DNA from 2 places in the Vibrio sp. 1402 genome. Region 2 is predicted to be linked to the other one. Evidence: predicted binding sites of a transcription regulator. Region 2 holds the regulator's gene; the other holds the start of a gene.

Region 1 (8,376 bases), on a different contig from region 2:
TCATTGGCAAAAACATGAGGGACACTGACGAAGGCTAAAATACCAGTTGCGGTAATAACTGGCAGTCTAAGAGTAGACATCTACATCTCCATAATTGATAATGATTATTATTTTCGAAAGTGAATTATTCACAAATAGAATGAGATGCATAGTGAGAGTTATGGAACGGTTCTTTCCATTTATGGAACTCGTACATAACGCAGTAAGGAGTAAAAGAAATATGCACGACTTAGCATCAATTAGAGCCTTTGATGCGCTCAATCAGCATAAAAGTTTGACAGCCGCTGCTAAAGCCCTTAATCAGCCAAAATCAACGCTAAGTCGTCGCTTGGCACAATTAGAAGAAGACTTCGGTCAGGCTCTAACCGCCAGACAAGGTAATCGATTAGTTCTGACAAGAGCTGGAGAAATCTTTGCCCACTACAGCCGCCAGATTCTTGAGTTAAGCGAAGAGAGTTATGATGCACTGCAAGGTTTAACGAACCAAGTTTCAGGGCCACTGCATATTGTTTGTCATACTGCCTTAGTTAGAAGCTGGCTCGGCGGCGTACTCAATCGTTTTCTTGCTGATAATCCCGATGTTAGAGTTCAACTTACCAGTGACTTTTCTGAGGCGCATCATGACCCAGATTTGTTCATCTGGCTCGGTGAACGTAAAGAGCTAGACTGGCGAAAAGAAGTGCTGGGGGTATTTCGCTATACGCCTTTTGCCTCTCCAAATTATCTAAAACAACATGGGCCTATACCGCACCCCAAAGAACTTGAAGCACATCCATGGATCGATTTTGGTTCAGTGCAAGAAAATGGATTGATGCTAGCACACCCTCAACACGGTGAGTTCTTTTTAGAACCCTTTGTTAGTCGGTTATACAGCGACAACATAGCAATGCAAATAGACAGTATCGCGAATGGTCATGGTATTGGACTGCTGCCGACTTGGACAGCATTCGGCTATGAGAAACATCACCCAGGGCGAATCACACCTTGCTTAGAAGGTTGGCTTTCTGAGCCTATTTCCATTAACTGCTATACACCAGCAGGACGACCACCACTGCGCTTATCCGTACTTTTAGACTGCATTCACCAAAGCATTCCACAAGGTTGGAAAACCTGACAAAAATAAAAAGGCCATCATAATGATGGCCTTTCTAACTTTAGCGTTTAACAATCGTCGTTTACGTTCGACTGTTTAGACGGCCCTGCAATTACGCTAGCAATTCTTTTGCTGTGTTCACTACGTTTTCAGTCGTGAAGCCAAACATCTCGAATAGCTGACCAGCAGGTGCAGATTCACCGAATGTTGTCATACCGATGATGCGACCGTCGAAGCCAACGTACTTGTACCAGAAATCAGCAATGCCCGCTTCAATAGCGATACGTGCCGTTACGTCTGATGGCAGTACAGCTTCACGGTAAGCGGCGTCTTGTTTGTCGAAAGCATCTGTTGATGGCATTGAAACAACGCGTACTTTCTTGCCTTCTGAAGTTAGTTGCTCAGCGGCTTTCACTGCAAGCTCAACCTCAGAACCTGTTGCGATAAGGATTAGCTCAGGCTTACCTTCGCTATCTTTCAGGATGTAAGCACCTTTCGCGATGTCTGCGACTTGTTCAGCAGTACGCTCTTGTTGCGCTAGGTTTTGACGAGAGAAGATAAGTGCAGTTGGTGCATCTTTACGTTCAATCGCTATTTTCCATGCAACTGCAGACTCAACTTGGTCACATGGGCGCCATGTGCTCATGTTTGGAGTTACACGTAGAGACGCCATTTGCTCAACAGGTTGGTGAGTTGGGCCATCTTCGCCAAGACCGATCGAATCATGCGTGTAAACTTGGATGTTCTGAATTTTCATCAGCGCAGCCATACGCATTGCGTTACGAGCGTATTCCATGAACATTAGGAATGTTGCGCCGTAAGGAACGAAACCACCGTGCAATGCGATACCGTTGATGATAGCGGTCATACCGAATTCACGCACACCGTAGTGGATGTAGTTGCCAGAGAAGTCCTCCATTTCTAGAGACTTAGAACCAGACCACATGGTCAGGTTAGAAGGCGCTAGGTCAGCAGAACCACCCATAAACTCAGGAAGCATTTGACCAAACGCTTCTAGTGCATTTTGCGACGCTTTACGTGATGCAATGTTCGCTGGATTTGCTTGAAGATCGGCAATGATTTGGTTCGCTTTTTCTTCCCACTGTGCAGGAAGTTCGCCGTTTAGACGACGTTTAAGCTCTGCCGCTTCTGCAGGGTAAGCTGCAGCGTATGCTTCGAATTTTTCATTCCAAGCTGCTTCTTTCGCGGCGCCCGCTTCTTTTGCATCCCACTCAGCGTAAACATCTGCCGGGATCTCAAATGGGCCGTACTCCCAACCTAGGTATTCGCGAGCCGCTTGGATTTCATCGTGACCTAGTGGTGCACCGTGACAGTCGTGCGAACCAGACTTGTTAGGAGAACCGAAACCGATAATTGTTTTGGTACAGATAAGCGTAGGACGTGGGTCCGCTTTTGCTGCTTCAATTGCTGCGTTGATCGCGTCTGAGTCGTGACCATCGACTGCTGGGATTACATGCCAGCCGTACGCTTCAAAACGCTTAGGTGTATCGTCAGAGAACCAGCCTTCAACGTGACCGTCGATAGAAATGCCGTTGTCATCCCAGAACGCGATCAGTTTGCCTAGACCTAACGTCCCAGCAAGAGAGCATGCTTCATGCGAGATGCCTTCCATTAGACAGCCGTCACCCATGAACACATACGTAAAGTGGTCAACGATATCGTGACCTTCTTTGTTGAACTGTGCCGCTAGTGCTTTCTCTGCGATCGCCATACCAACAGCGTTAGTGATGCCTTGACCTAGAGGACCAGTTGTTGTCTCGATACCAGGCGCGTAGCCGTACTCTGGGTGACCTGGGGTTTTTGAGTGCAATTGACGGAAGTTTTTCAGATCGTCAATAGATAGCGCGTAACCGCTTAAGTGCAGTAGAGAGTAAATAAGCATTGACCCATGACCGTTTGACAGCACAAAGCGATCGCGGTCGGCCCACTCTGGGTTTGAAGGGTTATGGTTTAGGTGAGAGCGCCAAAGAACTTCAGCGATATCAGCCATACCCATTGGTGCGCCTGGGTGGCCTGAGTTAGCTTGTTGAACACCATCCATGCTTAGAGCACGAATTGCATTGGCAAGATGTTTACGAGACGACATGTCTGCTCCTGAGTACATTAAGCGAAACGAAAAGTAGGTCATAATTCTCTCAAAGCCCTGTTGGGTGTGCAAACGTTTTCCAGTCCAAAACCTCACAAATATTGCACCTTTCGCGCCAAATCGTTCGAAGTTCTTAAAATTATCAATAAATCAGGCAAACGTTTGGTTATAACAAAAACCAAAAAAGAGCTTGTAATTCGAGCAATCAAATTTAGAATAGACGTCTAGATGTAGATACACCTACAAAAATTAGTATTAATTTGCGCTGGAGAGTTTATCATTCCCCAGTTTTAAACCAGATATAGTGGAGCTAACATGGCTAAGCACCTGTTTACTTCTGAGTCAGTATCAGAAGGTCATCCAGATAAAATTGCAGACCAGATTTCTGATGCGGTTCTTGACGCGATTCTAGAGCAAGATCCAAAGGCTCGTGTTGCATGTGAGACTTACGTTAAAACCGGTATGGTAATGGTGGGTGGTGAAATCACGACTTCAGCATGGGTAGACATCGAAGAGTTAACTCGTGAAACCGTTCGTGAAATCGGCTACGTACATTCAGATATGGGCTTTGACGCAGATTCTTGTGCGGTACTAAACACAATCGGTAAACAGTCGCCAGATATCAACCAAGGTGTTGATAAAGCTGACCCTAAAGAACAAGGTGCAGGCGACCAAGGCATCATGTTTGGTTACGCTTGTAACGAAACTGAAGTACTAATGCCAGCGCCAATTACTTACTCTCACCGTCTTGTTCAAAAGCAAGCAGAAGTTCGTAAAAACGGCACACTACCTTGGTTGCGTCCTGATGCAAAATCTCAGGTAACATTCCAATACGATCAAGGTAACATCGTTGGTATCGACGCGGTTGTTCTTTCAACTCAACACTGTGACTCAATCTCAACTTCAGACCTGCGTGAAGCGGTAATGGAAGAGATCATTAAGCCAGTGCTACCTTCTGAGTGGATCAACAAAGAAACAAACTTCTTCATTAATCCAACCGGTCGCTTCGTAATCGGTGGTCCTATGGGTGACTGTGGTCTAACTGGTCGTAAGATCATCGTAGATACCTACGGCGGCGCAGCTCGTCACGGTGGCGGTGCGTTTTCTGGTAAAGATCCATCAAAAGTTGACCGTAGTGCAGCATACGCAGCACGCTACGTAGCGAAAAACATCGTAGCGGCAGGCATGGCTGACCGTTGTGAGATCCAACTTTCTTACGCAATCGGTGTTGCTGATCCAACGTCTATCATGGTGGAAACGTTCGGTACTGAGAAAGTATCTCACGACATCATCATTGAAGCGGTTCGTCAATTCTTCGACCTACGTCCATACGGTCTACAAGAAATGCTTAACCTTCTTCAACCTATCTACAAGAAGACAGCGGCTTACGGTCACTTCGGTCGTGAAGAATTCCCGTGGGAAGCAACAGACAAAGCTGCACTTCTACGCGATTTCGCTGGCATCAAATAATCAAGCCATGCAAGAATCAATCAAGCCCTCGCCTATGGTGGGGGCTTTTTATTTTCAGCAACTTTTATCTAGTCATTTCGACTCATACCGCCCTGCGCCACAAAGCAGTCCTGTTTCTCCCTCATTTTTATACCGAATAAATTTTAAGCAATTATTTGTAAATTATCCCATCTCCGCCAATAGTTAAAATATTGTTAATTCCAATTTAAATAGAGACGTCGGATGCTGGCGACTGTGGAAGCAACACTTAAGTAAAGACATGAGTCAGGCATCTTTATGGCCGATACCAAACTAAGCCAATGCTCAGATGTAAACTTGAAAAAGTCGCTTCAAGTTTGACTGAACAAAAACCGCTGTCAGTTGGTATAAGCGGATAATGTGGGAATAAATCAAGGAGGAGTTATGCCTCGAACTGTTAATCCATCGGACTTCCACAACAAGCGAAAGGAAGTGCCAGACAACGAATACGCCAGAACCATACCGTGCAATACGGTCAATCTTTCTGCACCTTTTCATTGGCTAGCATTAGGTCTGCATGATTTCGTGCGAATGCCACTTATTAGTGCTTTCTATGGCATCTGTTTTATGGCAGCTGCGATAGGCATTGTTTTGCTCGTACAGTGGCAAGGCACACACTTGGTCGTCATGCCCAGTTTGATTGTTTACATGTTAATCGGTCCGTTTCTCGCGCTGGGCTTGTATGATGCCAGTTGGGAGAGAGAGCGCGGACACAAAGCAAGCTTGTTCCATTCAATGAAAGCGATCGGTCGTAACTCAACATCTCAATGGGCGTTCGCCGTGTTACTCGCAGTGTGTATGATATTTTGGATGCGCATTGCCGCTCTACTTCATGCGCTCTACCCTTCTGTTCAAGGGGCACCTTTAAGTGAGTTCCTACCCTTCCTTGTCATCGGCTCTTTAGTTGGCTTTGTTTTGGCTTGTGTGGTGTTTAGCATTTCAGCCTTTTCTATTCCGCTCATGATGGAGCGTCGCGTAGACATGATGACCGCTGTATTTACCAGCTTTAATGCCGTGAAATCCAACATTCCAGCAATGATTGTTTGGGCAGCGATCATCTGTGGCGGTATTCTTATCGGCTTTGCGACCTACGGGATCGGAATGTTGTTTACCATGCCAGTTCTAGGCTACGGTACATGGCACGCTTACCATGCCACCATCAAGAAAAAACACACACCATAATTAACTGATGCTATGATCTGGCCCTCGCAAATGCGGGGGCTTTTTTATTTGATTTATCGAGGTGAATTGTGGATATAGAACTCAGCTATAAAGCCAAGCAAGTGATGGCGGACTGTATCGCGATGGCGGAACAAGCTTTCAAACGTTCTTTCCCGATTCCAACAATCACCTTCGACGTTCGTGGGAAAGCGGCAGGAAAAGCCTACCTTCAATTAAATCAAGTACGCCTAAACTCTGTTTTATTTCGCGAAAACACCCAAGCATTCTTAGATGAAGTCATTCCTCATGAAGTAGCACACCTGATTACTTATCAGGTTTACGGGCGAGTTAGGCCTCACGGCAAAGAATGGAAAGGCGTCATGGAAGCCGTATTTAACGTACCAGCCAAAACCACTCACAGCTTTGAAGTAAAATCCGTTCAAGGTAAAACCTTTGAGTATCGTTGTGGTTGTATGACCTACCCTCTATCGATTCGCCGTCATAATAAAGTGCTGCGCAAAGAGGCGACGTACTCTTGTCAAAAATGCCGCCAACCACTTAACTTCACCGGTATTCAATTATCGTAGCCCTTACCTCATAGTGTTACTTGCGTTCCCAAAATAAAGATCGATTTGATCAAAACCTTCCCTTCGCCAACTATTGTTAACTTACTCATCACTAAAGCTATTTTATGCGTGTTATCATGAATAAAGTCATACTTTATAAAGACTTTTATCATGAAATACTTATTCTCTCTGTTGCTTATCGCGCTTTCTAGCACTGCGATTGCCGCGCCACCGAGCTCATTCTCTGCAGCCAAACGTGAGGCGGTCAAAATTTATCAAGACCATCCAACAAGCTTCTACTGTGGCTGTAACATTCAATGGCAAGGCAAGAAAGGCTTACCCGATTTAGCCTCTTGCGGCTACCAAGTCCGTAAACAAGAAAAACGGGCTGCACGAATCGAATGGGAGCATGTGGTTCCTGCGTGGCAATTTGGCCACCAGCGTCAATGCTGGCAAGATGGCGGACGTAAAAACTGTAAGAAAAAAGACAAAACTTTTCGTTTGATGGAAGCAGACTTGCACAACCTAACTCCTGCTATTGGTGAAGTAAACGGTGACCGTTCGAACTACAACTTCAGCCAATGGAACGGTATGGATGGCGTGAGTTATGGTCGCTGTGAGATGCAAGTGAACTTTAAGCAGCGTAAAGTCATGCCACCAGACCGTGCGCGTGGCTCAATTGCTCGTACCTATCTATACATGAGCAAAGAGTACGGTTTCAAACTGTCGAAGCAGCAAACGCAATTAATGAGTGCTTGGAACAAAACCTATCCTGTCGATAAATGGGAATGTGAGCGTGACGAGCGCATTGCAAAAGTACAGGGCAATCACAACCCATTTGTTCAAGAAGCCTGCCGCGCACTGTAACCTCCGACCTCGAAGCGTTTCAATTACTGATATTGAAACGCTTCTTGCCCCTTGTTTTTTCGGTGCAAAGCATCCATGTTAGGGTTTAAGTTTATTCTCTTGCTGGAAATCTCATGCGTACCCCTCGAATTTATCATCCAGAAACCATTCATCAACTTGGCTCACTTGCTTTAAGTGACGACGCAGCAGGCCATATCGGTCGTGTTTTGCGCATGAAAGAAGGCCAAGACGTTCTCCTTTTTGACGGCAGTGGCGCAGAGTTCCCAGCGGTTATCAGTGAAGTCAGCAAAAAATCAGTTTTGGTTAACATCACCGAGCGCGTAGAAAACAGTATTGAATCCCCTTTAGATCTGCACCTTGGTCAAGTCATTTCACGTGGCGATAAGATGGAGTTCACCATCCAAAAGTCTGTTGAACTTGGCGTCAATACCATCACTCCTCTGATTTCTGAACGTTGTGGTGTCAAGCTTGACCAAAAGCGTTTTGAGAAAAAACTCGCGCAATGGCAGAAAATCGCCATCAGTGCCTGTGAGCAATGTGGGCGTAATGTCGTGCCCGAAATTCGTCCAATTATGAGCTTGGAAGAGTGGTGTAAAGAAGAGTACGATGGTTTAAAGCTTAACCTTCACCCTCGTGCTAAATACTCAATCAACACTTTGCCAACCCCGGTTGAAAAAGTGCGCCTACTGATCGGTCCTGAAGGCGGTTTATCGTCTGAAGAAATCGAGATGACTCGAGAATACCAATTTGAAGAAACGCTACTCGGCCCTCGCGTTCTGCGTACCGAAACAGCGGCTCTGACAGCAATTACAGCCTTACAAGTTCGTTTCGGCGATCTTGGTTAAACGGAGAAAAATAATGATCAAACTCGGTATCGTAATGGACCCAATCTCGTCCATTAACATCAAAAAAGACTCTAGCTTTGCCATGATGCTTGAAGCGCAACGACGCGGCTATGAAATCCACTACATGGAAATGAATGATCTGCATCTCGATCAAGGCGTTGCCATTGCAGATACTAAAGTGGTAGAACTAAAAGAAGATCCAAACGGTTGGTACGAGTTCAAATCAGAGCAAACTATCGAACTGTCTGA
Region 2 (8,376 bases):
CAACACATCTTCAAACTCGTAATCGCCCATGTATTGCATATTGCCTATGAAATCACTGAAGGAACGAATACCAGATTTGCCACAAATACTAAAACCAGAATCTTCTATCCATTGATAGACCTCTTCGGGTTTTAGGCCTTTCTGTGGCTGTAGTTTAAATCTTTTCCGGTGAGGCATGCCGTCTAAAATATGAGGAATGTTGCCACAAACCACATTTTTATAGACTAAACCGTGGTGGTTGTAGAACATGACTGATGCGATGCCTCCCGGTTTTACTTGCTCTAGAACTGTTTCAAGTGCGGCCTTAGGATCAACCAGCCACTCCATCACAGCGTGGAACATAACCAGATCGACCTGTACATCCATATGTTCACCGATGGATTGGACAGGCGAATGAATCAGGCGATACTGCTCAAGCAAACCGTTTTTTTCAATATCCTGCTTAGCCAACTGCAGCATTTCCGAAGATAGATCACATAAAGCGATTCGATGTCCGAGCTTAGCAAGCTTTTGCGACATTTGTGCCAAACCACCACCAGCGTCCAACACTTCTAGGGGTTGCTGGTCAGCATCTAATTCACTTAGAATCTGTAGAAAATCTTCCCACACAATGATTTGGCGGATCTCCCCTTTATCGGAGCCGTAAATATTTTTTGCAAATTTGTGGGCGATATCGTCGAAATTGCGGTCTTCTGTCACTTCTGCTGAGTTATCATAACGGATTGTGCCGCTATTCTGGCACAAGGAAAGCAGGAATAAAGAGGGATACCCTCATTTTTATTATCAATTGATGTTTTTTCGGACTATTTATGTATGTTTGAGCTGAAAAAAGTAGTGTCAGCCATGCTTATGCCCCTTCCGGCATTGCTGCTGATAGGCTTGTTGGGTCTTGCTCTCATTAGTTTTACTACAAAACGTAAAACTGGCTGCTTCGTTGTTCTATTCTCTTTTGTTGGCATTTTTCTTGTTGCCTTCCAACCTGTTTCAACCAAGCTTCTTATGCCGTTAGAGCGAGAGCATAAAGCCTTTTTGCCAGTTTCTGGCACCATCGACTACGTGATGGTTTTAGGGAATGGTCATGTTATCGATGACGAAATTCCACCCACCTCGCAGTTAAGCCGTGCAGCATTAATGCGCTTAACTGAGGGCATTCGTATTTTAAGAATGTATCCAGGCGCGAAATTAATCTTATCCGGCTATGCTGGCGGATCTGAAATTAGCCACGCGCGAATGATGGCGAACGTTGCCCTTGCGTTGGGAGTCGCGAAATCCGATATCATTTTATTAGAAGATGCGAAAGATACGTGGGAAGAGGCGCGTCAAGCGGCTGCATTCGTTCAACAAAAGGAGATTGTGTTAGTCACTTCTGCGAGTCACATGAGCCGTGCATTGTATGAGTTCAACGCAGCAGGCATTAAACCAATCCCAGCCCCGACCAACTTCTTAGCTATTAGCGAAATCAGTCAACCTTGGGATAAATACTCACCTAAAGCGCGTTACTTAGAACAAACAGAGCTTTATTGGCATGAGTACTTGGGCAGTATTTGGCAAAGGTTGCGTGATACTGTCGGCCAAACACCAATGGTTGAAGCAAACTAGTATTATCTTGAAGCCACAAAAAAGGAGAGCCGAAGCTCTCCTTTTTCTTTTTACGATTGAGTTATGTTCCAACTAGTCACCAGCAAACATATAGCCTTCGCCGTGTACCGTTACAAAAATCTGTGGGTTCTTAGGATCGAACTCCATTTTTGCGCGCATACGTCGAATAAGAACATCAATGGTGCGGTCATTCGGCGCATCCACTCGATGGCTGATCATGTTCAAAATACGCTCACGACTTAACACCTGGTTAGGGTAAGACGATAATGCCACCAAAAGTTCATACTCTGCTTTAGTTAGTTTTACTGGCTCACCGTTGCGGCTAAGTGCGCGACGTTGAATGTCGAATGTCCACTCCCCAAAGCGCACAATGTGCTCTTCACTGGTTTCATTCGCTTTCGAGCTGCCACTGCGCGCTGCTGAAATACGCCACAGCAAGTTTTTAACGCGAACTAACAGCTCTCTCAGTTCAAAAGGTTTTGTCACATAATCGTCAGCACCCATTTCTAGGCCTACGATTTTATCAATGCTATCCGTGCGTCCTGTTACTAATATGATACCAATATCCGATTGGCTACGTAACTCACGAGTAAGCATCAGGCCGTCTTCACCAGGCAGGTTAATATCCAGCATGATCAGGTCTACATCGCCCGCTTGCAAAACTTCACGCATTTCTGCGCCACTCTCTGCTTCGCTGACTTGGTAGCCCTCATTTTGGAAATATCCCGCAAGCTTACTACGAGTTACAACATCATCTTCTACGACTAATACGTGATAGCTCATTTACACCACTTTTCTGTCTTCTTATTATCCAAGACGTATTCTATTCATAACTAGTAACATTTCTAGTCATAGATACATTAAAACGCAAGATTTAGCGTTTTTATTGATTCAAAACAAGCTTGCCCATTGCTATTAATAAACGGTCATTTTTGACCATAAAACATAACAATTATAGTTACTGCTATTCATTTTAATTGATTACACTTAGGGGATATCCCTAATTGACTTTGTGATGCATGACTTGAAGCATCATTCAGGAGCCCAAAATGCAAGAAGTGAAAGCTTTTAATGAAAAACGCGCTGAAATTTACTGGTGGTTTTCGAGCTTGTTCGCAAAAGAACTAACAGAGAAAGAATTGGAAGCCTATCACAGTGTTGAAATTCGCAGTTTTCTCGCAGGTTTAGGTGAAAATGAGTCGCTGAAACCAGCTGTTGATAGCCTAGTTGATGCATTGAATCGGTTACAAGATCGTGAAGATGCACAACTAGAGCTTGCAGCTGACTTTTGTGAACTGTTTTTGAAGACAGAAAAATACGGCGCTCTTCCTTACGCATCCATGTACATTGGTGAATCAGGTTTACTGAATGACAAGCCAGCTGAGGAAATGGAAAAGTTGATGGCTGAATTTGGCGTTCAAGTAGACGAAAACCTAAAGGAACCTGCGGATCACTTAGCCGTTGAGCTCGACTTTCTCGGGAACATGATTATCCGCTCAAACGAGCTTGAACAAGAAAAACACATGGAAGAAGCCTTCGTTAAACAAAACGACTTTATCCAGCAACAATTGATGTCTTGGTTACCTCAGTTTTCAGACAAATGTAAAAAATTCGACGAATTTGGATTTTACTCGAGTGTCGCGAAACTATTAGTTGCATTTTGTAAACTAGACAGCGCCTACCTTCTTGGGGAATAATTGCCGCCTATTTTTAGGGAGCCTGCCTATCGGGCTTCCTGTATGCCTGAAAGTGACCAATTGTAAGTAACTTGGGTATAATATTCGTTTGCCTTAACTTAGCGCAAAGACGCTTGGTTATTTAGCAGTCAAAATGTGACTTCAAATACACAAATCTCTTGCTGAAAACATTGCTAGTCAGTCCACATAGGGCTAAAATGTGAGCGCAAACGATTAAATATGATTTATATGTAAACCGCTGAAATATAGCGGTTTTTGTGTTTTCTTAACAGGTTGATGGCAATTTCTCATCAGATAGAAAAAAGATAAAATTCATCGACCGATGCTGCTACGCACCCTTTTGTCGCACTTGGATCAACCGCTGCCGAGACACTTAGCGCCAATTTTAGATTGCTAGGTGTGAAACCATTAGAGCATCAGGTACATCCAATACGACATATTTCAGTAGCTCGATACAGGACACCATTTATGGCCACGATAAAAGACGTTGCTCGCTTAGCCGGCGTTTCCACTACGACAGTTTCGCACGTTATCAATAAAACGCGTTTCGTTGCAGAAGCAACGCAAGAAAAAGTAATGAAAGCCGTTGACGAGCTGAATTACGCGCCAAGTGCCGTTGCACGCAGCCTAAAATGCAACTCAACTCGTACGATTGGCATGTTAGTAACTCAATCAACTAACCTATTTTTCTCAGAAGTGATTGATGGCGTTGAGAGCTACTGTTACCGCCAAGGCTATACTCTGATTTTATGTAACACAGGCGGGATTTACGAAAAACAACGCGATTACATTCGTATGCTGGCTGAAAAGCGCGTTGATGGCATCCTAGTGATGTGTTCTGACTTAACCGAAGAACTAAAAGAGATGCTTGACCGTCATGCGGACATTCCTAAAGTGGTCATGGATTGGGGCCCAGAGAGCTCACAAGCAGACAAGATCATGGATAACTCAGAAGAAGGTGGCTACATTGCAACCAAACATCTGATTGACAATGGTCATACGGATATCGCTTGTCTAAGCGGTCATTTTGAAAAGCTTGCTTGCCAAGAGCGCATTGCAGGTTTCCGTCGCGCAATGAGCGAAGCGAACCTAGCTGTAAATGAAGACTGGATCCTTGAAGGTAACTTTGAATGTGATACGGCCGTATTAGTTGCAGATAAAATTACCGCAATGGACAAGCGCCCGACGGCGGTATTCTGTTTTAACGACACAATGGCTCTAGGCCTAATGAGCCGCTTGCAACAAAACGGGATCAAAATTCCTGAAGATATTTCAGTGATCGGCTACGACAACATCGAGCTTGCGGAATACTTCTCTCCACCGCTAACGACTATCCACCAACCTAAACGTCGTGTTGGTAAAAATGCATTCGAAATTCTACTTGAGCGTATCAAAGATAAAGAACACGAAAAACGAATTTTCGAGATGCAACCTGAGCTTGTAATTCGAAATACTGTGAAGAAAATGAACTAAATTTCACTGTATTTAACCGTGTTAAATAAGCGCTCTACAGGGGCGCTTATTTTTTTGGAAAAATTAAGCATTCTCTAATACTTCACACCACTCTAATAACAATTGACTAACGTTAACTCCCTGTTTTATATAAATGTAATATATATTAAGAACTCCTTTTCAAAGGCCAATTTGCACCTTTCCATATGCAAAATAGAGCATTCAATCTATCATTTTTATTGAACCGAAATCACACTTTTAACGCTAAACCGTGATGTTAATTCAATATAAGAAGTATGCTCATTGTGTCACGCACAGGGCAAACCATTCGAAAGAGTGGGACGCAAAGCCTCCGGCCTGAACCATATTACGATATGGAAGGTAGCGGGGTTACCGATGGCAAGTGTGTAAGCAATGACTTTACTCTGTAATGACATTGTTTTTACGCATGTTTGCTACTCTCTCGGACCTGACTTTTGGTGGCGTAATATTAATTACACCGAGATAACAAAACATGGATAAACCGATACTCAAAGACTCTATGAAGCTATTTGAGGCACTTGGTAATATCAAGTCGCGCTCAATGTTTGGTGGCTTCGGACTATTCGCTGATGAAACAATGTTTGCACTAGTGGTAAACAATCAGCTTCATATCAGAGCAGACCAAAAAACTTCATCTGACTTCGAGAAACAAGGGCTAAAGCCTTACGTTTATAAAAAACGTGGCTTTCCAGTCGTTACAAAGTACTACGCTATTTCCAGCGATTTATGGGAATCAAGCGAACGCTTAATCGAAGTAGCGAATCAATCATTGAAAAAGGCAAAGCTTGAGAAAGAACAGCAAGCAAGTACAAAGCCTAACCGTTTGAAAGATTTGCCTAACTTACGACTGGCTACCGAGCGCATGCTAAAAAAAGCCGGCATCGAATCCGTAGAGAAGCTTGAAGAGGAAGGTGCGCTTAACGCCTATAAAGCGATAAGAGATACGCACTCTGCAACCGTCAACATTGAGTTGCTATGGGCACTAGAAGGTGCTATCAACGGCACTCATTGGAGTGTGGTACCTCAAGCTCGCCGAGATGAGTTGATGAACGGCCTCCAATAAAAGTCGGCCTAAAAACTATCTTGTAAAACCGCAGTCTAATCTGCGGTTTTTTTGTGAAATTTTTTCGGTTTTCCTACTGTCTTATTACATATATCCCAAATTGGAATCAAAATTATGAATAAGAAACTGATATTAGGTCTCATCCTACTAGCGGCTATCGTCTTTTTAGGTATTAACTTTGGCCAGTATTTAACCTTAGAGAATGCAAAAGCCCAACAAGAAGCACTAACTACATACATCGATCAGAATTTTGTATTCTCGGCTGCGATTTACTTTTTTACCTACATTGCAATTACCGCTTTTTCTATCCCAGGAGCGGCAGTAGTCACCTTACTTGGTGCAGCCTTATTTGGTTTTTGGACAAGCTTGCTACTGGTTTCTTTCGCTAGCACTATGGGGGCAACACTGGCCTTCTTGAGCAGCCGATACTTATTGCGTGACTGGGTACAAAACAAATTCGGAAATAAACTCAACGCAATTAATCAAGGTGTCGAAAAAGACGGAGCTTTTTATCTATTTTCCTTGCGTCTAATCCCTGTATTCCCTTTCTTTCTAATCAACTTACTGATGGGCTTAACACCGATGTCTGTAGGTCGATTTTATCTCACTAGCCAAATAGGTATGCTGCCAGGCACAGCCGTATATCTGAATGCAGGTACTCAATTAGCAACAATTGAAAGCCTATCGGGCATTGTTTCACCCGCAGTATTAGCGTCTTTTGCGCTATTGGGACTATTTCCAATCATCACTAAATGGGTTATGAATAAAGTAAGGCCGACACCAAGTCAGCAAAACTCGTAATTGGTGAAGTGGGTATTTTGATGAAAATATTTATCGCTAAAAACCCAGCAGAAGCACACATTGTATGTGAGCTGCTTAAAGTGGAACAAATTTACTGTGAAGTTCGCGGAGAAGGTATTTTCGGCTTAAAAGGAGAACTGCCGTTTGGTGATGATACCGATCCTTATGTGTGGCTTTTTGACACGGCACAAAAGATGAAAGCTGAAGAAATAGTAAAAGCATATCGAAAACAATCCGATAGGCATGAGTATCAAGATTGGCAATGCCCAAAATGTCATGAAATAAACGAAGGGCAATTTGGTGCATGTTGGCAATGTGGATATCAACTAGGAGAGCTATAGCGGCTCTCCTATTCAGTGGATGCACTCAGTTTTAAGCACATACAGCTTGCTGTTTAATAAACTCGATGGAGTGTTGATTGAAGTCTTCTGGACGCTCTACATTGCATACATGACCACAATTCGGGATTTCTCGTAGAATGCTGAGCTTATGTGCTGCAACCATTTCTTTGACAGGTTTAATAAACATGTAATCCCTGTCGCCCATTAAGTAAAGAGTCGGAATGGGTAACTCTCGATCTTTAAAATATTTCATTAACGGATTTACATCAGCGGCAAGAATAAACCAACGTTTAAATTCTTTTTGGCAAAGCTTCTTGGCTTCGCGAATAAAAAGGTGGCGAGATTCTCGTTGGCTTCTTTGAGGCATAACAATATAAGCGAACAGTTTGTAGAGCCACATGTACGGCAGGATATGCTTACAAAAATTACCTAATTTCACCAATATCTGAGAACGAGTGTTAAGCCTTGTGACAGCACCGCCGAGCACCATCGAACGTACGCGCTCTGATGACAATTCAGCAAGGTTTCGAACAATAATAGTACCAAGCGACATACCGACAAAATGAGCGGATTGGATCTTTAAATGGTCCAATACTTTCAAAATATCTTGGGTAACCTCCGTAAAGGTATAACGGCTAGCAATGAGCTCTTTAAGTAACTGATTTGACTTTCCATGACCTCTTAAATCGATCAGCAATAAGTTAAAGTGTTGCTTGTAAGCTTTAATTTGCTTGAACCAGATAGAAGAGCTACCACCAGCACCGTGCACAAATACAACCCACTCATTACTAGTAGGGTGCAAATAAGTTTTATGAAAAAGTAGCGGCTGGGTCATATTCAGTATCAAAAAGATCGTGCTATTGAGTAAAAAGCCATCCTACCACACTCCCCTTACTCAAGATAATAAAGGCACCTCATTCGGCGCCTTTCGTTACAATTTTAAGTCAAACTAACGCTGAGTGGTAAAGCTGCAAATAAGATTCTGCGGCCTTTTGCCAGCAAAAGTCTTGTTGCATCGCGTGCAACTGTACTTTATTCACTTCAGGCTCGTTTTGAGCGTAGAGCAACAGTGCCCTTAGCATCGTTAACAACAATGCCTGCGGTATCGGTTCGAAAAAAACAAACCCCGTTGCTTCAGATGGGTTTACATCATAATCGCTAACGCTGTCCTTTAAGCCACCAACACCGCGTACTATCGGCAATGTACCGTAAGCCATACTATAGATTTGGTTTAAACCACATGGTTCAAACTCAGAAGGCATCAAGAAGAAATCAGAACCAGCTTCAACGATATGCGCAAGTTCATTGTCATACGCTTCTACAAAGGCAAATTTGCTAGAAAACTGCGCGGCAACCTCTCGTAGCTGAGCGGCAAGAACAG

What was found. The regulator PurR, encoded in region 2, represses purine synthesis genes. The targets are predictions, from matches to a motif close to TNANGNAAACGTTTNCNTNA.
Region 1: metK (methionine adenosyltransferase) is a predicted target of PurR. The motif match lies at 3,351-3,370, and genes of this name have one in related genera.

What each region holds. Positions count from the first base shown of each region.
Region 1 is NZ_JAWOWE010000006.1:15,170-23,545, reverse strand. Features, by position in the region: gene R7044_RS12950 (ligand-gated channel protein) at 1-80, opposite strand, end outside; gene R7044_RS12945 (LysR family transcriptional regulator) at 221-1,114, shown strand; gene tkt (transketolase) at 1,206-3,200, opposite strand; gene metK (methionine adenosyltransferase) at 3,516-4,670, shown strand; gene R7044_RS12930 (DUF2189 domain-containing protein) at 5,073-5,870, shown strand; gene R7044_RS12925 (SprT family zinc-dependent metalloprotease) at 5,939-6,436, shown strand; gene endA (deoxyribonuclease I) at 6,587-7,282, shown strand; gene rsmE (16S rRNA (uracil(1498)-N(3))-methyltransferase) at 7,396-8,127, shown strand; gene gshB (glutathione synthase) at 8,141-8,376, shown strand, end outside.
Region 2 is NZ_JAWOWE010000002.1:92,492-100,867, reverse strand. Features, by position in the region: gene cmoM (tRNA uridine 5-oxyacetic acid(34) methyltransferase CmoM) at 1-699, opposite strand, end outside; gene elyC (envelope biogenesis factor ElyC) at 814-1,599, shown strand; gene torR (two-component system response regulator TorR) at 1,672-2,382, opposite strand; gene torD (molecular chaperone TorD) at 2,649-3,296, shown strand; gene purR (HTH-type transcriptional repressor PurR) at 3,765-4,769, shown strand; cyclic di-GMP riboswitch class I at 5,057-5,146, shown strand; gene R7044_RS03885 (TfoX/Sxy family DNA transformation protein) at 5,263-5,853, shown strand; gene R7044_RS03880 (TVP38/TMEM64 family protein) at 5,968-6,654, shown strand; gene R7044_RS03875 (DUF2007 domain-containing protein) at 6,675-6,995, shown strand; gene R7044_RS03870 (alpha/beta fold hydrolase) at 7,027-7,830, opposite strand; gene glgA (glycogen synthase GlgA) at 7,940-8,376, opposite strand, start outside.